One region of the Actinomadura sp. GTD37 genome, then DNA from elsewhere that is predicted to be linked to it. Evidence: predicted binding sites of a transcription regulator. Region 1 holds the regulator's gene; the other holds the start of a gene.

Region 1 (10,708 bases):
CTCCTCCTTCACCATCGCGTCGCGGTTGTCGGCCGCCTCCGACGCCTCCTCCAGCTGCTTCTCCAGCGCCGGGATCTCGCCGTAGGTGAGCCGCGCCGACGTCTCCAGGTCGCCGTCGCGCTGGGCGCGCTCCGCCTCGCCGCGCAGCTGGTCGATCGTCTCCTTGACCTCGCCGACCCGGTTCAGGCTCGCCTTCTCCTTGTTCCAGCGGGCGACGAGGCCGGTGAGGTGCTCCTGCTTGTCGGCGAGGTCCGCGCGCAGCCGGTCGAGCCGCTGCCGGGACGCCTCGTCGGTCTCCTTGGCGAGGTTCAGCTCCTCCATCTTCAGCCGGTCCACCGAGCGCTGCAGCTCGTCGATCTCCACCGGACGGGAGTCGATCTCCATGCGCAGCCGCGACGCGGCCTCGTCCACCAGGTCGATCGCCTTGTCCGGCAGGTACCGGGAGGTGATGTAGCGGTCCGACAGGGTCGCCGCCGCGACCAGCGCCGAGTCGTTGATCTGCACCTTGTGGTGCGCCTCGTAGCGGCCCTTCAGCCCGCGCAGGATCGCGATCGAGTCCTCCACCGTGGGCTCGCCGACGAAGATCTGCTGGAACCGGCGCTCCAGGGCCGCGTCCTTCTCGATGCGCTCGCGGTACTCGTCCAGCGTCGTCGCGCCGATCATGCGCAGCTCGCCGCGCGCCAGCATCGGCTTCAGCATGTTGCCGGCGTCCATCGCGCCCTCGGCCGCGCCCGCCCCGACCACGGTGTGCAGCTCGTCGATGAACGTGACGATCTGCCCTTCGCTCTCCTTGATCTCGTTCAGGACGGACTTCAGCCGCTCCTCGAACTCGCCGCGGTACTTCGCGCCCGCGACCATCGCGCCGAGATCCAGCGAGACGAGCTTCTTGCCGCGCAGCGACTCGGGCACGTCGCCCGCGATGATGCGCTGCGCCAGGCCCTCCACCACGGCGGTCTTCCCGACGCCGGGCTCGCCGATCAGCACCGGGTTGTTCTTCGTGCGGCGCGACAGCACCTGGACGACCCGGCGGATCTCCGCGTCGCGGCCGATGACCGGGTCGAGCCGGCCGTCGCGGGCCGCCGCCGTCAGGTCGACGCCGTACTTCTCCAGCGACTGGTAGGTGCCCTCGGGGTTCTCGCTGGTGACGCGGGCGTGGCCGCGCACCTTCTCGAACGCGTCCAGCAGCGCCTGCGGCGTCGCCCCGAACTCCTTCAGCAGGCCCGCCGCCGGGCCGCCGTCCGCGGCGAGGCCGACCAGCAGGTGCTCGGTCGAGACGTACTCGTCCTCCAGCCGCTGCGCCCGGTTCGCCGCCGTGTTGATCGACCGCTGGAGCTGGGCGGCCAGCCGCGGGGACGACACCGTCGACCCCTGCGCCCTCGGCTTCGCGGCGAGCTGCTCCTCGGCCCGCCGCCGGATCGCCTGCCAGTCGGCGCCGACCGCCTCCAGCAGCGGCACCGCCGTCCCGTCCGGCAGCGCGATCAGCGCCACCAGCAGGTGCTCCGGCTCGACTTCGGGGTGCCCCTCGGCCGCCGCCCTGCGGACCGCGACCGACAGCGCCTCCTGGCTCTTCTGCGTCAGCTTGTAGTCCATGTCCCGTCCCCGTGAAGTGCCGTGCCCTATTCCGTGCCCCGCTCGCGCCAGACGACGACGCTCGTGTGCCTGATCGGCACGAGGTCGGCGCCGGGCGTGCCGGCCGGTTCGCCGTGCCGGGCCTGCTGCGCCAGCCGCGCCGCGACGGACCGGGTCGACTCCAGTTCGTTGGCGAGCTCCTCCAGCGCCCCGTGCGCCTTCGCGAGCTCCTCGCGGAGCCGCACGTTGTCGCGCTGCAGCTCCAGGATGTGCTTGATGCCGGAGAGGTTGATGCCCTCCTCCTGGGAGAGCCGCTGGATCTCGCGCAGCATCACGATGTCGCGCATCGAGTAGCGGCGGCCCCGTCCGGCGGTCCGGCCGGGGCACACCAGCCCCAGCCGGTCGTACGTCCGCAGCGTCTGCGGATGCAGTCCGGACAGCTGCGCCGCCACCGAGATCACATAGACCGGAGTGTCATCGCCGAAGGGGTCCATGCCTTCACTCCTGCCTGGCCTGCTGGAGGATGTCGGCGCGCAGCTCCTCGCCGCCACCCGCCTCGCGGAGCTTGGCGAGCGCCTCGCGGGACGGCTCGTCGAGCTTCTGCGGGACGCGCACGTCGACGGTGACGAGCAGGTCGCCCTTCGTCCCGTCCCGCCGGGGCGCGCCGCGGCCCTTCACCCGGAACTTGCGGCCGTTGGGCGTGCCCTCCGGCAGCTTCAGCGTGACGGGCTGCCCCTGGAACGTGGGCACCCTGATCTCGCCGCCGAGCGCCGCCTCCGGGAACGTCACCGGGATCGTCAGCGTGAGGTTGTCGCCGGTGCGCCCGAACACCGGGTGCGGCCGAACCTTGATGTGCACGTACAGGTCACCGGCCGGGCCGCCGTTCTCGCCGGGCGCGCCCTTGGCCTTCAGCCGGATCTTCTGCCCGTCCGCGACGCCCGCCGGGATGCGGGCCTGGATCGTGCGGGTGCCGGTCGCGCGGCCGCTGCCGTGGCAGATCGGGCACGGGTCGTCGACGACGAGGCCCCGGCCGCGGCACTCCTTGCACGGCTCCTGGAAGCCGAAGTTGCCGAGGTTGCGGGTCTCGTGCCCGGTGCCCTCGCAGTTCGGGCACACCCGCGGCACGGTGCCGGCCTTCGCGCCCGTCCCGTGGCAGCTGTCGCAGGCCGCCTCGCTGGTCAGCTTGATCGGGACGGTCACGCCGTTCATCGCGCGCCCGAACGACAGCGTCACCTCGGTCTCGACGTCCGCGCCGCGCCGTGCGCGCCGCGCGCCCGTCGGACGGGTGCCCGCACCGCCGCCGCCGCGACCGAACAGGCCGCCGAACAGGTCGCCGATGCGCTCCCCGGCGCCGCCCTGCTGCGTCCCGGTGCCGCCCTGGCCGAACAGGTCGCCCAGGTCGAACCCGAAGCCCCCGCCGCCCTGCTGGCCGCGGAACCCGCCCGGCATCGACCGGACGGAGTCGTACTCCTTGCGGCGCTTCTCGTCGGACAGCACGTCGTAGGCCTCGGAGACCTCCTTGAAGCGGTCCTCGGCGTCCGTGTCCCCCTTGTTGGCGTCCGGGTGGTACTTGCGCGCCAGCTTCCGGTAGGACTTCTTGATCTCCTCCTGCGAGGCCGTCTTCGCGACACCGAGGACCTTGTAGTAGTCCTTCTCGAGGTAGTCCTTGGTGCTCACGGCGCCCCGCCTTCTGCTATCGCCACTTGCCACATGTCTTCAACGCCCCCGGTCGGGGCCCGACCCCGGAGGGACGGGCCCCGCGGGGCTCATTCGCCGTCGTCGCCCGGCTCGCCGGCCGCCTCGTCGGCGCCGGCCTCCGGGTCGGGGTCGGCCACCGCGACGCGCGTGGGCCGCAGGACCCGCTCGCCGATCCGGTAGCCGGGCTGGAGGACGTCCACGACACTCGTCTCGGTCACGTCCGGCGAGAGGGAGTGCATGAGCGCCTCGTGCACGGTCGGGTCGAAGGGCTCGCCCTTCTCGCCGTACCGCTCCAGGCCGAGCTTGCCGGTGACCGCCTCCAGGCTCTCCGCGACGGACTTGAACCCGCCGCTGAGCTCGTCGTGGTCACGGGCGCGGCCGATGTCGTCCAGCACCGGGAGCAGCTCGGACAGCACCTGCCCGAGGGCCTGCTCGCGGACGGCGACCCGGTCGCGCTCGACGCGCTTGCGGTAGTTGTCGTACTCCGCCTTGAGCCGCTGGAGGTCGGCGAGACGTTCCGTCAGCTGGGTCTTGAGCGAGGAGAACTCCTCGTCGGAGACCGTGGCGCCCCCGTCGGCCGGGGCCTCCGGGGCCGGCGACTCCGCCGCGGGCACCCGGACTTCCCCCGTTTCGGGATCGATGCGCCGCTTGTCGCGGATCACCGGGCCCTCCTTCTCCTCACCCTCGTTGGGAGAGGACGTCACGATGCATCACCCTTCGGCTTGTCCTCGTCCACGATCTCCGCGTCGACGACCTCGTCGTCCTGCGGGCCCTGCGCGTCGGCGGTCGGGCCGTGGTCCTCGGCGCCCGCCTGGGCGCCCTCGGGGTTCTGCGCGTACATGGCCGCGCCCATCTTCTGGCTGATCTGCGCCAGCTTCTCGGCGCTGCCCTTGATGGCGTCGACGTCCGTGCCCTCCAGGGCCTTCTTCACCTCGGCGACCGCGTCGCCCACCTCGGTCTTCAGCTCCGCGGGGACCTTCTCGTCGTTCTCCCGCAGGAACTTCTCGGTCGAGTAGGCGAGGGTGTCGGCCTGGTTGCGGACGTCGGCCTCCTCCTTGCGCTTGCGGTCCTCCTCGGCGTAGTCCTCGGCGTCGCGCATCATCTTCTCGATGTCGTCCTTCGGCAGCGCGCTGCCGCCGGTGATGACCATCGACTGCTCGCGGCCGGTGCCCTGGTCCTTCGCGCTGACGTTCACGATGCCGTTCGCGTCGATGTCGAAGGTGACCTCGATCTGCGGGACGCCGCGCGGCGCCGGCGGCAGACCGGTGAGCTGGAAGGTGCCGAGCTTCTTGTTGTACGCGGCGATCTCGCGCTCGCCCTGGTAGACCTGGATCTCCACGGACGGCTGGTTGTCGTCGGCGGTGGTGAACGTCTCCGACCGCTTGGTCGGGATCGTCGTGTTCCGCTCGATGATCTTGGTGAAGATGCCGCCCTTGGTCTCGATGCCGAGGCTCAGCGGGGTCACGTCCAGCAGCAGGACGTCCTTGACCTCGCCCTTGAGCACGCCGGCCTGGAGGCTGGCGCCGATCGCGACGACCTCGTCCGGGTTGACGCCCTTGTTCGGCTCCTTGCCGCCGGTCAGCTCCTTCACCAGGTCCGACACGGCGGGCATCCGGGTCGATCCGCCGACCAGCACGACCTGGTCGATCTTGTCGACGCCGATGCCGGCGTCCTTCAGGACCGAGTGGAACGGCGCCTTGGTCCGGTCGAGCAGGTCGGACGTCATCCGCTGGAACTCGCCCCGGGTGAGCTTCTCGTCCAGGTGCAGCGGGCCCTCGCTGGACGCGGTGATGTACGGCAGGTTGATCTGCGTCTCGGACGAGCCGGACAGCTCGATCTTCGCCTTCTCCGCGGCCTCGCGGAGGCGCTGCAGCGCCATCTTGTCCTTGGCCAGGTCGACGCCGTTGGCGTTCTTGAACTTCTCGACCAGCCAGTCGACGACCTTCTGGTCCCAGTCGTCGCCGCCCAGGTGGTTGTCGCCGCTGGTGGCCTTGACCTCCACCACGCCTTCGCCGACTTCCAGCAGGGAGACGTCGAACGTGCCGCCGCCGAGGTCGAAGACCAGGATGGTGGCCTCGTTCTCCTTCTCCAGGTGGTAGGCCAGCGCCGCCGAGGTCGGCTCGTTGATGATGCGCAGGACGTTCAGGCCCGCGATCTGGCCGGCCTCCTTGGTGGCCTGCCGCTGGTGGTCGGAGAAGTAGGCGGGAACCGTGATGACCGCGTCGGTCACGGTCTCGCCCAGGTAGGACTCGGCGTCCCTCTTCAGCTTCTGGAGCACGAACGCGCTCATCTGCTGAGGGTTGAACTCCTTGTCGTCGATCTTGACTTTCCAGTCGGTGCCCATCTCGCGCTTGACCGACCGGATGGTGCGGTCCACGTTGGTGACCGCCTGGCGCTTGGCGACCTCGCCGACGAGAACCTCGCCGTTCTTGGCGAAGGCGACGACGGACGGCGTGGTCCGCGACCCCTCCGCGTTCGCGATGACGGTGGGCTCGCCGCCCTCCAGAATCGCGACGACCGAGTTGGTCGTCCCGAGGTCGATGCCGACCGCACGTGCCATGTTCTCGTCCTCCGTCTTTTCCGGTTAACCCCGTTGCCGGTGTATGTCGCGGTTCCGGTGTTATCGCAGCCCCGGTCGCCCCCAGGGCGCGGCCGGTTCGTCTTCTCTGTCCGCAAGGTTGCCCGCACCGGCCGCCTCTTGTCAAATGACTTGAGTCGACCTCGCTCAACTTTGCTGACGACCTCTACAACAGGACGATTGAGCCACCTATTCCGGTTCCCGGAAGGGGCCCGGTCGGGCCGGAGATCGCCTGAACGGAGGAGGGCGCCGCCGCGTCCGTCACCCGCCAGGAGGAGAGCCGGCTCGGCCTAGGTCAGAGCGAGTCGGGGCGGTGGCCCGGGACGACGATGCCGTGCTCGTAGGCCAGCACGACGGCCTGGACGCGGTCGCGGAGGTGGAGCTTGGCGAACACGCTGCCGATGTGGCTCTTCACGGTGGCCTCGGTGACGACGAGCCGCGCCGCGATCTCCTGGTTCGACAGGCCCTGGGCCACGAGCAGGAGCATCTCGCGCTCGCGCGGGGTCAGCGCGGTCAGCAGGTCCGGCGCAGGCCGGACCGGGTCGGCGCGGCCGGCGTAGTCCTCGATCAGGCGGCGGGTGATCGACGGCGACAGCAGCGCCTCACCCTGGTGGACGACGCGGATCGCCTCCAGGAGCCGCTCGCGGGGCGCGTCCTTCAGCAGGAACCCCGACGCCCCCGCGCGCAGCGCACCGAACACGTACTCATCGAGGTCGTAGGTGGTCAGGATCAACACGCGAGGCCGACGGGGCGTCGAGCCGAGCTCGTCCGTTGGGGCTGGAGGACGGTGAGTCGAGCGGAGCTCGTTGGTACCGGTGATGTGGGCGGTGGCCTCGACGCCGTCCATCCGGGGCATCCGGACGTCCATCAGGATGACGTCGGGCCGCAGCTCCGCCGCCCGCGCGATGGCCTCGTGCCCGTCCGCGGCCTCGCCGACGACCTCCAGGTCCTCCCGGGTTTGCAGGAACAGCCGGAAACCGATCCGGATCAGTTCCTGGTCGTCGACGATCAGCACCCGGATCGTCACGTCCGCTCCCCGATCGGCAGCCGTGCCGCGACCCGGAATCCGCCGCCGGGGGACCGGCCCGCCTCCAGCTCACCGCCGAGCACCGCGACCCGCTCCCGCATCCCGACCAGGCCGTGCCCGCCGGGACCCGGCTCGCCGGTTCCCGTCCCGTCGTCGTGCACCCGCACCTCCAGGTCCGCCTCGCCGTAGCCCAGCCGTACCGTGACCAGTGTCGCCCCGGCGTGCTTCAGCGCGTTGGTCAACGCCTCCTCGACGATCCGGTAGGCGGACAGCTCCACCCCGCTCGGCAGGTCCAGCGGTTCCCCGGCGGTCTCCAGCCGGACCGGCAGCCCCGCCGCGCGGTACCCGGCGACCAGGTCGTCCAGGTCCGCCAGCGTCGGCTGCGGGCGCGTCTCCGCCGTGTGCCGCCCGCGCAGCAGGACGAGGATCCGGCGCAGCTCGGCCAGGCTCTGCTCGGCGCTGGCCTCCACCCGCTCCAGCGTCCGCGCGGCCACCTGAGGCTCGGTCTCCAGGACGTCGCGGGCGCCGCGGACCCCGATCAGCATCACCGTCACCGAGTGGGCGACGATGTCGTGCAGTTCACGGGCGATCGAGCCGCGTTCACGCTGCGCCGCGATCAGGTCGAGCTGCTCCCGTTCGCGTTCGAGGGTGGCGGCCCGTTCCTCCACCGCCCGGACGTAGCGGCGGCGCGTCTGGAGGTAGGCCCCAAGCATCCACGCCCCGATCGACACCGGCGGGCTGCAGATGCCGTCGGCCTCCAGGAACACGACCATCGGCGCCAGCACCGCGAGCGAGACGCGCCGGTCGCGTGTCTCGGCGAGCGACCACAGCGCGACGACGGCCGGCGCGCCTCCGGGCGAGTACCCGGCCGCGGCCAGCACGGCCGCCGACGCGGCCGTCACCGCGGTCACCGTCACCCCGAACCGGCGGCGGGCCAGCAGCACCGCGCCGGTGAGGACGGTCACCGCGATCGGCAGGGGCACGGCCTCGGTGCCGTCGTTGAACAGCAGCCCCACTTCCACGAAGACGGTCGCCGCGGCGAGCGCGATGTCGAACAGCACCGGGCGGTGCGCGGCCCGCAGGCCCCGCACCGCCCCGATCCTCTCCGCGACGTTCACGCCAGGTCGCGCCGTCGTTCGCAGCCGACCGCGACCAGCACCGCGAGCACCGTCCAGACCACGAACACCGCGCCGGCCTGCGCGACCGTGAGGGTCGTGGTGTGGGTTCCGCCCGTCATGACGTCCGCCGCGCCGAACGGCGACAGGTTCGCCCCCCGCTCCCACGCCCCGCTCACCAGCGGCTGCACCACCAGAGCCAGGATCAGCAGCACCACCGCGCCGACGACCGGGCTCCGGATCAGCGCGCCGAGCGCCGCGCCCAGCACCGTCGCCAGCAGGAGCGCCCCGACGTTGCCCGCCACGACCTCGGCCACCTGGCCGGACGTCAGGTCCGGACCGGGCTGGTCCGCCAGCAGCGGCAGCGCCACACCGGCGGCGGCCGCGTTGATCAGCAGCGCCAGCCCGAGACCGGTCAGCGCGTACGCCGCCATCCGCACCGCCAGGACGGTTCCGCGTCCGCGCCGGGCCACCAGCGCCGTGGGCGCCGCGGTGCGGTGGCGGTACTCGCCCGCCGCGCCGACCAGCCCCCACAGCAGCAGGAGGACGGGGAGCCCCGACAGCGCCTCCTTCTTCTCCGCCACCTCGTCGAGCGTTCCCGACGCCACGGCGACGAGCACCGCGTTCAGGACGGCGAACGCCATCCCGCCGGCCGCGAAACCCCACACGGCGCGGGTCGTCACCGACTTGAGCAGTTCCCCGCGAAGCAGGCCGATCATCGCTCCAACCCTCCGGTGAGTTCGAGGAACACGTCCTCCAGCGACTCCACCTCACTGATCGGTCCTTCGTGCACCAGCCTGCCACGGTCGATGACGACCACATCGTCGACCGTCTGCGCGGCCTCCGCGAGCAAATGGCTGGACAGCAGCACCGTGCCGCCCTTCGCCGCCCGGTCGCGCAGCATCGTCCGGAGCCAGCGGATCCCCTGCGGGTCCAGCCCGTTGGCCGGCTCGTCCAGCACCAGGATCCCGGGATCGCCCAGCAGCGCCGCGGCGAGCCCGAGCCGCTGCCGCATCCCCAGTGAGAAGCCGCCGACGCGGCGGCCCGCCGCCCGCGTCAGCTCGGCGACCTCCAGGACCTCCTCGACGCGGTGGCGCGGCAGCCCCGCCGCCAGCGCCAGCGCCCGCAGATGCGCGCGCGCCGACCGTCCGGGATGCGCGCCGCACGGCTCGATGTGGACGCCGACCCGGCGCGCGTCCGGCACCGTCGAGGCCACCGGCGCGCCCAGCACCGTCACCGCGCCCGCCGACGGCCGCGCCAGCCCCGCGACCGCCTTCAGCGCCGTGGTCTTGCCCGCGCCGTTCGGGCCGAAGAACCCCGTCACCGCGCCCGCCCGGACCGTGAACGTGAGATCGTCGACCACCGTCCGCCGGCCGTACCGTTTCGTCAGCCCCTCGACCCTGATCGCCGGGGCGGCCTTCGTCTGTGCTGTCATGCCGCCCAGCTTCGGCCGCCCCCGTCTCCCGGTCATCAGCCCACGGTCGAAACCCGTCCTCCGACCACGGCATGACTCCGATCCGGGGATCGCCGGGATCTCAGCCCGTCACCCGCCAGGAGCAGCGCCTCGCCCACACGACCCCGCCGTCGTCGCGCCGCGCCTCGCCGACGACTCCGAGCTCGATGTACTCGCTCATGCCGTACACGGACACGGTGACAAGCCGGATCGCACCGCACACACCTGCGCTCGCCCCACGAAGAGCGAGATCGACGCAGGTGATCGCGGCGGCGAAGTCATCGGTCACCCCGGACTGACCGTCCCCGACGTCCCAGGCGTACAACTGCGGCGGCTCGTACGCCGCCCTCACCGCCAGCCCCCGAGCAGAACGTGCCGCCGCCGCTTCGGCCGTACGCGAGCGGGCCGCGACGGGGGAGTGACCTGCCGGGGCCGCCGCGCCCTCCGGATGGGTGGGGCCGCCCGCTGGACGGCGAGGACCTCGCGCACCTTGTCGGCGAGCAGCCGAGGCGTGTCCGCCTCCACCAGGCGATCGTTCACCAGCGCCCACCAGTGCCCGGTGTAGTCGCCGAGCCATGCTCGGACGCCGGGGAACGCGGCCTCCAGCTCCCGCCGGATCTGGTCGGGGTCGAGGTAGACCCAACTCGTTGCGGAGCAATCAGCTAGGTTGCCCATAGATCGGACCTCTTTCCGATCGAGGCCCCGGGCGTAACGGTGTTCCAGCACCTGTCCCGGGGCCGCCCTATGTCCACGAGCGCACAGAGGCGCGGCTCGCTCTTGTACACCACGCGGCGGGACCCCGGGGGCGAGCCCCCGCCGCGCGGCCCACGCGACCGCCGTCCGCACCTGGGGGTAGCGCGTCGACGGCTACGCGACGAACCTTCACCTGCGTCGAGTGACGTTGTGGAGTCGGTTCGACACAGAAAGGATGGTATGGACAAGTGCAAGGCGCTACTACTTGTCCGTGATTCCATTCGGTATTTGACTGCGCACTCATGGTGACCGCTGCGAGACTGGCGCCCATGCCGACAGACCAGGGGCCCACTGCCCGCCACCGTCGCCTGGCGACGGAGCTTCGACGTCTCCGGGAGGAGGCTCGGCTCACGCCCGAGACCACGTCCGGGCTTCTGGGCTGGAGCCGCCCGAAGCTCGTCCGCATCGAGACGGCCAAGGGCAGGCCCACCGTGGCCGACGTCGAGCGCATCCTGGACGTCTACGGCACCGACTTCGCGACGCGAGCGGCACTGCTCCAACTCGCCCGCGACATC
Region 2 (10,708 bases), on a different contig from region 1:
CAGCAGCATCGCGCCGAGGAAGAACCGGAACCAGTCCGGGTTCCACTCCGCGTACACGATGCCCTTGTTCGTCATGCCGAAGATGAACGCGCCGATGGCCGCGCCGATCGCCGACCCGTAGCCGCCGGTCAGCAGGCAGCCGCCGATGACCGCGCAGATGATGTACAGGAACTCGTTGCCGACGCCCTCCCCCGACTGGATGGTCGCGAAGGCGAACACCAGGTGCATCCCGGAGAACCAGGCGCAGAACGCGACCCCCATGAACAGGCCGATCTTGACGCGGGCGACCGGGACGCCGACCGCGCGGGCGCTGTCGGCCGAGCCGCCCACCGCGAAGATCCAGTTGCCGACGCGGGTGCGCAGCAGGATCCACGTCGCGATCGCCGTGAACAGCAGCCACCAGAACACGGTGATCTTCACGTTGACGCCGAGGACGTCGACGTCGGAGGCGAAGACCGAGCGGGCGCCCGCGAACCCGTCCATGTCGCGGACGGAGTCGCTGGCGACGTTGCCGGTGAGCGCCTTCGTCACGCCGAGGTTCAGCCCTGCGAGCATGAAGAACGTCGCGAGCGTGATGATGAAGCTCGGCAGCCGCGTCTTGACGTAGAGGACGCCGTTGACCATGCCGAGCGCCAGCGTCAGCACGAGCGAGACCGCCACGCCCGCCCACACGTTCAGCGAGAACTGGTAGGCGGTCAGCGCCGCGATCAGCGCCGACGACGTCACCATCACCCCGGCGGACAGGTCGAACTCGCCGCCGATCATCAGCAGCGACACGCCGACCGCCATGATCCCGAACGTGGAGCTCGCGTACAGGACGGTCGAGAACGACCCCGCGCGCAGGAACGCGTCCGCGATGGCCGAGAAGAACACGAACAGCGCGACGGCGCCGAGCAGCGCGCCCAGCTCCGGGCGGCCCAGCAGCCGCCGGAGCGGCGACTGCCGGGCCAGGCGCTCGTCGGAGCCGGGACCGGCCGCCGGCGGACGCGCCACCGCGTGGGTCATCGCGTCCCCCGGTTCGCGAACGCCTCCAGCCCCGCCGCGTTCTCCTTCGTGACGATCGCGGGCCCGGTCAGCACCGGGCGCCCGCCGCCGAGGACGTTGCCGTTGTTCTTCAGCAGCCACAGCTGGTCGACGGCCTCATAGCCCTGCAGGTACGGCTGCTGGTCGACGGCGAACTCGATCGAGCCCGCCTTGAGCGAGGCGATCAGGTCCTTGTTCAGGTCGAACGTGCCGATCTTGGCCTTGCTGCCGGTCTCCTTGACCGAGTCGACGGCGGTCGCGGCGAACGGCGCGCCGAGCGTCAGGATCCCGTCGATGTCCTTGTCGGACTGGAGCTTGGCCGTGATGGACGACTTGACGTCCGGCATGTTCGTGCCCTGGACGAACAGGTTCTCCAGGTCGCCGCCGAACGTCTTCTTCGCGCCGGCGCAGCGGGCCTCCAGGCCGACGTTGCCCTGCTCGTGGACGACGCACAGCGCCTTCTTCGCCCCGATCTCGCCCAGTTCCGTGCCGGCCGCCTCGCCCGCGATGGCCTCGTCCTGCCCGAAGTGCGCGAGCGCGCCGAGCTTCGCCGAGTCCTCCGCGCCGGAGTTGATCGACACCACCGGGATCTTCGCGGCGGCGGCGCGGGCCAGGACGTCCTTCATCGCGTCCGGCTTGGCGAGCGTGACGATGATGCCGTCGACCTTCTTGTCGATCGCCGCCTGGACGAGCTGGGCCTGCTTGCCGCCGTCCGGGTCCGCCGAGTACAGGAACTCGGTGTTGTCCTTGGCGGCGGCGGCCTTGGCGCCCTTCTGCACGATGTCCCAGAACGTGTCGCCGGCGCCCGAGTGGGTCACCATCGCGATCTTGAGCCGGGGGCCGGCGCCCTCCGGGGCCTCCTCGGACTTCTTCCCGCCCGAGCTGCTGCAGGCGCTCAGCGCCAGCAGCCCGGCGGCGGCCAGGACCGCGAGCCTCCTGGAAGCCCCGTGTTTCCGCAGCGGCCCGCGTGCGACAACGCCTCTCATCGGCTGCTCTCCGTTTCTCCCCGAATGGTGCGGTCTGAGGAGTTGATCACAGATCAGGGCGGTCGCGCGCGCCGATCCCGCTCACAATTCGGCACCACCTGGGCGGCGCGCCTCAGCGGCGCCCCTCCGCCGACGTCAGCGGCAGCCGCGGATCGACCTCCTGCCCCGTCCAGGTGCCGCGGATCCACGCGTGCGCGGGGTCGTCGCAGATCCGCCAGGCGCGCTCCGGCGCCGGCCCGGCCATCACGTTCAGGTAGTAGAGGTCATGGCCCGGCGGCGCCATCGACGGGCCGTGCCAGCCGTGCGGGATCAGCACGGCGTCCCCGCTGCGGACCTCCGCGAGCACCTCGATCGGACGTCCCGGCGAGCCGTAGACGCGCTGGTAGCCCATGCCGTCCCCGGCGACCTCGAAGTAGTAGATCTCCTCCAGCACCGATTCGCCGGGCCGGTCCTCGTCGTGCTTGTGCGGCGGGAACGACGACCAGCAGCCGCCCGGCGTGAGCACCTCGCAGGCGATCAGCTTCTCGGCGAACGGGAACCCGTCCGGCGTCCCGAAGTTGTTGACCTGCCGGCTCGCCGGGCCCGCGCCGCGCAGCTCCACCGGCACCTTCTCGGCCGGGCCGTAGCGCGGCTCCAGGCGCGCCTCGCAGCGGGCGCCGGCGAGCGCGAACCGGCCGCGCCCCCGCACCGTCACCCGCGCGTCCCGCGGGACGTAGGCGAAGTCGCTGACCCGGCTGAACACGTCGTCGCGGCCCGCCAGCTCGAACCGCGAGCCGTCGCACTCGACGACGCACGACCCGGCCAGCGGCAGCACGATCGTCTCGAACCCGCCGGTGCCGAAGACGTGCTCGCCGCCGTCCGGCAGGTCGAGGACGCGCAGCGCGGAGTGCGTCCAGCCGGCCGACTCGGGTGTGACGACGAGCCCGTAGGGGCCCTCCGCGGTGCTGCCGGCGGGCAGGTGGTGTTTCATCGGGTCTCCTTGAGCAGTGCTTCGGCCTGGCCGGGATGGACGTCGGCGCCCACCCGTCCCATCGTGTGCAGCTCGAAGCTCACAGACGCGTCCCGCTCATCGGCGCACCTCGTCGGTGGCGACGATGCGGCCCTCGCGCATGGACAGCTCGCACGCCTCGGCGAGGTAGCACGCCTCCAGGGCGTCCTCCGGCGGGCAGGGGTTGGCGCGCCGGCCCGCCGCCACGTCCACGAACGCCTGGAGTTCGGCGTCGTAGGCGTCGGAGAAGCGGTCCATGAACCCGCTGTAGGCGGGCACCGGCTCCACGCCCCGCTCGGGCAGCGGCGTCGCGGGCGTCCGGTCGTCCATGCCGGTGACGACGCTGTCCTTGGAGCCGAACAGCTCCAGCCGCGCGTCGTACCCGGCGGCGTTGTAGCGGGTGGCGGAGACGGAGCCGAGCGTCCCGTCGTCCAGGACGAGCATCGCGGACCCGGTGTCGACGTCGCCGCACTCGCGGAAGAAGTCCTCGCCGCGGTTGGCGCCCGCGGCCATCACACGGACGACCTCCCGCCCGGTGACGAACCGGATGAGGTCGAGGTCGTGGATGACGCAGTCGCGGAAGAGCCCGCCCGACGACGGGACGTACCCGGCGGGCGGCGGCGACGGGTCGAAGCTGCACGACCGGACGGTGTGCAGCCAGCCGAGCCGCCCGGACGCGAGGGCCTCGCGGGCCGCCGCGTTCCCCGCGTCGAACCGGCGCTGGAAGCCGACCTGCACCGGGACGCCGGCAGCGGCCGCCGCCCGGACGACTTGGAACGTTCCATCAATATCCGAGGCGAGCGGCTTCTCGCAGAAGACGGGGATTCGCGCGGTCACGGCCCGGTCGACCAGCGCCGCGTGCGCGTCGGTGGCCGCCGCGACGACCAGCCCGTCCAGGCCGGCGGCGAACAGGTCCCCGACGGCGCCGAGCGCGCGGGCCCCGGACGGGAGGCGGGCGGCGAGATCGCGCGCGCGGGCGGCGTCCGCGTCGGCGATGACCAGGGCGTCCACCTCGGGCAGTGCAGTGAGAGCGGCGGCGTGGCGCGCACCGATGCGCCCCGCGCCGGCCAGACCGATCCTCATCGATCCCCTCCCGGTCGGCGGTCAGGTGAGTCCTGAGTGTGCTGGACCGTTCCAGGGGCGTCAATGACGGGCCGTCCGGGTTCCCGGTATCCAGGTGTCCGAAACTCCCCGGGCTAGGCTGCGGGTGGGCTGTCGCCCGGACATGACCAAGCGCTAGTTTTGCTCCATGCGGATCTTCGTCACCGGCGCCTCGGGCTTCGTCGGGTCCCACACCGTCCGCGCCCTCGTGGCCGCCGGGCACCGGCCGCGCGCGCTCGTCCGCGACCCGGCCAAGGCCGCCAGGGTCCTGCGGTCGGTCGGCGTCGCCGAGGAGGACGTGGAACTCGTCACCGGCGACATGCTGGACGCCGGCGCCGTGTCCGCGGCGCTCGCCGGCTGCGACGCCGCCGTCCACACGGCCGCCGCCATCGACGTGACGGGCGGCGACCGCGACCTGGTCGAGGTAAACGTCCAGGGCACCCGGAACGTCGTCGGCGGCGCCGTCGCCCACGGCCTCGCCCCGGTGGTCCACGTGTCGACGATCGCGGTGTTCGTCCCGCCGTCCGGACCGGTCATCACCGCGAACGACGCGCTGGCCAGCCCCCGCACCGACTACGGCAAGTCGAAACTGGCGGCTGAGCGCTACGTGCGCGGCCTCCAGGCGGACGGCGCGCCGGTCACCATCGTCTACCCGGGCGGCGTGTGCGGGCCGGACCAGCCGACACTGGACGCGCTGATGGAGGGGCTCGCCGCCGCGCTCGGCAAGGTGTGGCCGCTGCCCGGCGGCGGCGTCTCGGTCATCGACGTCCGCGACCTCGGCGAGGCGCTGGCACGGTCCGTCGAGGCCCGCCAGGGCCCGAGCCGCTGGGTGCTCGGCGGCCACTACCTGACCTGGCCGCAGTACGCCGACCTGTGCGACCGCCTCACCGGGGTGAGGTGCCGCCGCGTCCCCGTCCCGTCGCGCGTCATGCTCTGGCTGGGCTCCGCCCTGGACGCGGCCAAGCGCGTCCGCCGCTTCGACTACCCGCTCACCCGCGACGCCGCCGAGTTCATGGTCACGCTCGTCCCGACCGACGACCGGCCCGTCCTGGAGGCGCTCGACCTGACCCTGCGCCCCGTCGAGGAGACCGTCGCCGACGGCCTGCGGTGGCTGGCGCGGAGCGGCCACCTGAACCCGCGCCGGGCCGGACGGCTCGCCACCGAGGAGAAACCGATGCCCACTCTCGTCCAGCGCACGTTCGGGCCGGTCTTCCACCGGGTCTCGGGCGCCGCATGGTTCGCCAAGGTGGGCCCCAAGGTCGTCCCGCCGATCGACCGGGCGCTGCACAAGGCCACCGGCGGCCGGCTCCTGCTCGGCCAGCTCCTCGTCCCCAGCCTCGTCCTCACCACGACCGGCGCGGTGAGCGGCCTCTCCCGCCGGACGCCGCTCGCCTGCCTGCCCGACCCGTCCGGCGGCTGGTACGTCGTCGGCTCCAACTTCGGCCGCGAGAAGCACCCCGCCTGGACGGGCAACCTCATCAAGAACCCCGGCGCCGAGGTCAGCTTCCGGGGCCAGACCACCCCCGTGACCGCCCACCTCTTGGACGACGCGGAGCGCAAGGAGGTCTGGCCCCGCCTGACCGCCGTCTGGCCCGTCTACGACAGCTACGTAGAACGCGCTGAACGCGAGCTAAGGGTCTTCCACCTGACTCCCCGCTAGCCACCGCGGAGGGTCTTGGACAGGCGGCGGCCCAGGAACAGGTAGGCGAGGACTACGCCGCACACGTTGAGGATGACGTCGTCCACGTCGAAGGCTCGTCCCATCACCAGGAGGCCCTGGATCGTCTCGATCACCAGGGAGAGGACGCCGGTCATGAGGGCCAGGCGGATGGGGCCGCGCAGGGTCGTCCAGACGAGGGGCAGCAGCACGCCCAGCGGCGCCAGCAGCGCGAGGTTGCCGCCTATCTGGAGGAAGGCGTCCTTGGTGGGGCGGTCCAGGTAGAAGCGCAGTGAGCGGCCGGGGTCGGTGTTGCCGCCCGCCTGGCCGTTGTCGTGGACGGGCGTCAGCGTGAGCCGGAACGCGAAATAGAAGAAGACGCCGAGAAGGCCCAGTGCGATCAGCACGACGACGGCGCGCAGGGCGACGACGTACCAGGGAATCCGTTCGCCCGGCGCCGCGGGCTGCCACATCTCGACCAACACCCGGCTCGTCGTCCCCCGCCCCCGCCGGACTATGTGCACCGGCATATTCCGGGTTGTCCGCAATGGGGGCATGCGAACGCCCGCGCCGGAGCCGGCGCGGGCGTTCGACCGGGTCAGGCCGCCACCGCGGTGGTGGCCGGCTCCAGGGCCAGGTCCAGCACCTCCCGGACGTCGCTGACGGTGAAGACCGTCATGTTCTCCAGCACCTCGGCCGGGACGTCCTCAAGGTCGGGCTCGTTGCGCTTCGGCACGATCGCGGTCGTGATGCCGAGCCGGGACGCGGCCAGCAGCTTCTGCTTCAGGCCCCCGATCGGCAGCACCCGCCCGGTCAGCGACACCTCGCCGGTCATCGCCACGTCCGCGCGGACCGGCCGCCCGGACAGCAGCGACGCGAGGGCCGCCGTCATCGTGATGCCGGCGCTCGGGCCGTCCTTCGGGATCGCGCCGGCGGGCACGTGGACGTGCACGCCGCGGTCCTTCAGGTCGCCGACCGGCAGCTCCAGCTCCGCGCCGCGCGAGCGCAGGTAGGACAGCGCGATCCGGGCCGACTCCTTCATGACGTCGCCGAGCTGCCCGGTGAGCGTCACGCCAGTGTCGCCGGTCTCCTTGTCGGCCAGCGACGCCTCGATGTAGAGGACGTCGCCGCCCGCGCCGGTGACCGCGAGGCCCGTCGCCACGCCCGGCACGCCGGTCCGGCGCTCGCCCCGGCTCAGCTCGACCTCCGGGGTGAACCTGGGCCGGCCCAGGTAGTCCTTGAGCTCGGCCGCGCCGATCGAGACCGGCAGCGCCGCCTTCTCCAGCGCCACGTTCGCGGCGACCTTCCGCAGCACCCGCGCGATCGAGCGGTCCAGGGACCGGACGCCCGCCTCGCGGGTGTACTCGGCCGCCAGCAGCCGCAGCGCGTCGTCGCCGAAGCCCACCTCGGACGCCTCCAGCCCCGCCTTGTCGAGCTGGCGCGGCAGCAGGTGATCGCGGGCGATGGTGACCTTCTCGTGCTCGGTGTAGCCGTCCAGCTCCACCAGCTCCATCCGGTCGAGCAGCGGCCCGGGGATGGCCTCGACCACGTTCGCCGTGGCGAGGAAGAGCACGTCGCTGAGGTCGAGCTCCACCTCCAGGTAGTGGTCCCGGAAGGTGTGGTTCTGCTCGGGGTCGAGGACCTCCAGCAGCGCCGCCGTCGGGTCGCCCCGGTAGTCGGCGCCGACCTTGTCGACCTCGTCCAGCAGGACGACCGGGTTCATGGAGCCGGCCTCGCGGATGGCCCGGACGATGCGTCCGGGGAGCGCGCCCACGTAGGTGCGGCGGTGGCCGCGGATCTCGGCCTCGTCCCGGACGCCGCCCAGGGCGACACGGACGAACTTGCGGCCCATCGCCCGCGCGACCGACTCGCCCAGCGAGGTCTTGCCCACGCCGGGAGGACCGGTCAGGGCCAGGACGGCGCCGCTCCTGCGCCCGCCCACGACGCCGAGGCCGCGGTCCTCGCGCCGCTTGCGCACGGCCAGGTACTCGACGATGCGCTCCTTCACGTCGTCCAGCCCGGCGTGGTCGGCGTCCAGGATCTCGCGGGCGCCCGCGATGTCGTAGGCGTCCTCGGTGCGGTCGTTCCACGGGATGTCGAGGACGGTGTCGAGCCACGTGCGGATCCAGCCGCCCTCCGGCGAGGCGTCGGACGACCGCTCCAGCTTGTCGACCTCCTTCAGCGCCGCCTCGCGCACCTTCTCGGGGAGGTTCGCGGCCTCGATCCGGGCCCGGTAGTCGTCCTCCTCGTCGGCGGGGTCGCCGTTCAGCTCGGCCAGCTCCTTGCGGATGGCCTCCTGCTGCTGCCGGAGCAGGAACTCCCGCTGCGTCTTCTCCATGCCCTCCTGGACGTCCTTGCGGATGGTCTCGGCCACGTCCAGTTCGGCGAGGTGGTCCCGCGTCCACCCGATCAGCAGCTCCAGCCGCTCGACCACGTCGACGGTCTCCAGGACCTCGATCTTCTGCTCGTCCGTCAGGTACGGCGCGTACCCGGCGTTGTCGGCCAGCGTGGACGGGTCGTCGATCTGCTGCACCACGTCCACGACCTGCCAGGCGCCGCGCTTCTGCAGGATCGCGCTGACCAGGCCCTTGTACTCCTTGGCCAGCTCCTGGGCCCGCCCGGACGCCGGCGGCGCCTCGATCACGGTCCCCTCGACCCACAGCGCCGCGCCGGGCCCGGTCGTGCCGGTCCCGATCCGCACCCGCGACACGCCGCGGACGACCGCGCCCGGCTCGCCGCCGGGCAGCCGGCCCTCCTGCTCGATCACGCCGAGCGTGCCGACACCGGCGTACCGCCCGTTCAGCCTGGTCACCAGCAGCACCCGCGGCTTGCCCGCCGATCTAATGCCCGGCCCCTTGGACTGGGCCACCGCCCGCGCGGCCTCGATGGCCGCCCGGACCTCGCCGTTCTCGGACAGGTCCAGGGGAACCACCATGCCGGGCAGAACGACCCCGTCCTCCAGGGGCAGCACCGGCAGCGTCAGGGTTTCGCTCATGCTCAGCTCCAAGTCCGTCGCCGACCCAACCTCAAGTTGAGTCATACACACTCAAGAAAACGGAGCACGATTTTGTTTCCGCAGCAACGTTCGCTCTCAGCGATCAGAGGCGCGCTGTCCCGTCCGGGCGAACCCTTCCGGTTCCGGACTTAGGTTTCCGGAGACAGCGTCACGTTCGGATTAACTCTTCCGCCCGGCTGGCTCGGTTCCTGAAGGATGACGGCCGTGGAGGCGTTGAGAACGCTGCCGGACACGGCGGCTCAGCCGGTTGGTGACTTTGAGCTCGCGTACATCAGGCCGGACGGTGTGGAGGTTCGCCAGGACCTCGCGGCCTCGTGGGCGGTGCCGTTGGAGGCCGGCCGACCGGTCCGGCAGTTGCGTCCGTACAAGGGGCAGCGACATCTGCCGGGCTACTGGTGGTCGGTCACCGACGGGCAACTGGTGGGGTTCGAGTCCTGGCTGGAGCGCGATCACCTGATGCTTCTGGACTTTGACCCTGCGGTCGCGAGGATCGCCTCGCAGCCGTTCTGGTTGTTCTGGGTGACGGCGGAGGGCAAGGCGCGGTCGCATGCGCCGGACTACTTCGCGCGGCGCCGGGACGACTCCGCGGTGGTGATGGATTGCCGCCCCGTGAAGCTCCGTAAGCCTCGCGATCTCGTGGCGTTCGAGGCGACCAGACGAGCATGCGAGATGGTCGGGTGGGACTACCGGCTGGTGGGTTCGCCGGACGAGGTGCTGGTCCGGAACGTGCGGTGGATCTCGGGCTCTCGGCATCCACGCCACCACGACGCAGACTTGGCTGGACAGCTACGAGCCGTCTTCGCTGAAGGGGCTCCGTTGCTGGACGGGGTGCAGGCGGTCGGAGATCCGATCTCGGTGCTGCCGAGGTTCTTTCACCTGCTGTGGTCGCACGAGCTGGTGGTGGACCTGACCGTCCCACTGCACATGTCGGCGGTCGTGTCGCTTCCGGAGGCGATGTGACCGGGGGGCGGAAGCCTCGGCCGGTGCTGAGGCTGGGTGACTGGGTGCAGTACGACGACAGCGAGCACCAGGTGGTGGCGCTGGAGGGAACGTCGGTGCGGCTGAGGTCGGCGGGCGGGCGGAACTCGGTGGTGCTGCTGCCGTTCTTGCTGGCCTCGCCGGAGTTCGCGGTGGTCGATGGTGAGCCCTTCCCGGAGCTGGAGCCGCTGGGCCTGCTCGACGGCCTTCCTTCGGAGGTGCTGGCGGCGGCCAAAGAGTGGGAGCGCCACATCGTGGAAGTCATGACGGGACTTCCGCCTGACGCCGAACCGGGGGCGACGAAGCGGCCGGAATACGATCCGGAGCTGCATCCGCTGGGCGAACGCGACCAGGCCAAGGCCTCCGAACTCGGGACCGCACCATCCGCACCATCCGCACCCGCCGGGCTCGCTATGCCGCGCAGGGGTTGTGGGGGTTGGTGGATCAGCGGGCGGTGCGCGAGTGGCAGGCGACCGGGCGAGTCGACGTGAGGGTTGTGAAGGCGGTCCAGGCGGCGCTGGATGCTGAGACGAACGCATCGACGGGGACGCGGTCGCGGTTGATCTGGAAGGTGAGCAAGGCGCTTGAGGCCGAGCACGGGCCGGGGGTGGTGCCGCTGCCGGGAAAGACGACGTTCTATCGGTTGATCGACACGCTTTCGACGGGCCGTCACACGTTCGGGTCGGCGGCCACGCGGAGGCAGTTGGACAATCGGCCGGAGGGCCCATTCACGCCGACGCTGGCGGACCGGCCGGGCGAGCAGGTGCAGGTCGATTCCACGCCGCTGGATGTGATGGTGCTGCTGGATTCCGGGGTGCCGGTCCGGGCGGATTTGACGATCGCGGTCGACGTCGCGACGCGGACGATCTGCGCGGCGGTGTTGCGGCCGGAGGGCACCAAGGCGGTCGATGCTTCTTTGCTGCTGGCCAAGATGCTGGTGCCTGAGTCGATGCGGCCGG

Evidence for each region. The regulator HspR, encoded in region 1, represses chaperone genes until heat shock. The targets are predictions, from matches to a motif close to ANTTGAGTCNNNNNGACTCAANT.
Region 2: a site for HspR is predicted at 8,785-8,807, ahead of lon (endopeptidase La). Genes of this name have one in related genera too.

What each region holds. Positions count from the first base shown of each region.
Region 1 covers NZ_JBGNUS010000001.1:166,093-176,800, reverse strand. The annotation lists gene clpB (ATP-dependent chaperone ClpB) at 1-1,590, opposite strand, end outside; gene ACA511_RS00810 (heat shock protein transcriptional repressor HspR) at 1,617-2,063, opposite strand; gene dnaJ (molecular chaperone DnaJ) at 2,068-3,246, opposite strand; gene grpE (nucleotide exchange factor GrpE) at 3,336-3,974, opposite strand; gene dnaK (molecular chaperone DnaK) at 3,968-5,827, opposite strand; gene ACA511_RS00790 (response regulator) at 6,141-6,872, opposite strand; gene ACA511_RS00785 (sensor histidine kinase) at 6,869-7,990, opposite strand; gene ACA511_RS00780 (hypothetical protein) at 7,987-8,706, opposite strand; gene ACA511_RS00775 (ABC transporter ATP-binding protein) at 8,703-9,422, opposite strand; gene ACA511_RS00770 (hypothetical protein) at 9,523-9,792, opposite strand; gene ACA511_RS00765 (hypothetical protein) at 9,789-10,115, opposite strand; gene ACA511_RS00760 (helix-turn-helix domain-containing protein) at 10,463-10,708, shown strand, end outside.
Region 2 covers NZ_JBGNUS010000004.1:356,069-366,776, reverse strand. The annotation lists gene ACA511_RS23350 (ABC transporter permease) at 1-1,005, opposite strand, end outside; gene ACA511_RS23345 (sugar ABC transporter substrate-binding protein) at 1,002-2,009, opposite strand; gene iolB (5-deoxy-glucuronate isomerase) at 2,122-2,979, opposite strand; gene ACA511_RS23335 (Gfo/Idh/MocA family oxidoreductase) at 3,076-4,080, opposite strand; gene ACA511_RS23330 (nitroreductase family deazaflavin-dependent oxidoreductase) at 4,247-5,758, shown strand; gene ACA511_RS23325 (VanZ family protein) at 5,755-6,240, opposite strand; gene lon (endopeptidase La) at 6,354-8,750, opposite strand; gene ACA511_RS23315 (TnsA-like heteromeric transposase endonuclease subunit) at 8,976-9,731, shown strand; gene ACA511_RS23310 (hypothetical protein) at 9,776-10,240, shown strand; gene ACA511_RS23305 (Mu transposase C-terminal domain-containing protein) at 10,204-10,708, shown strand, end outside.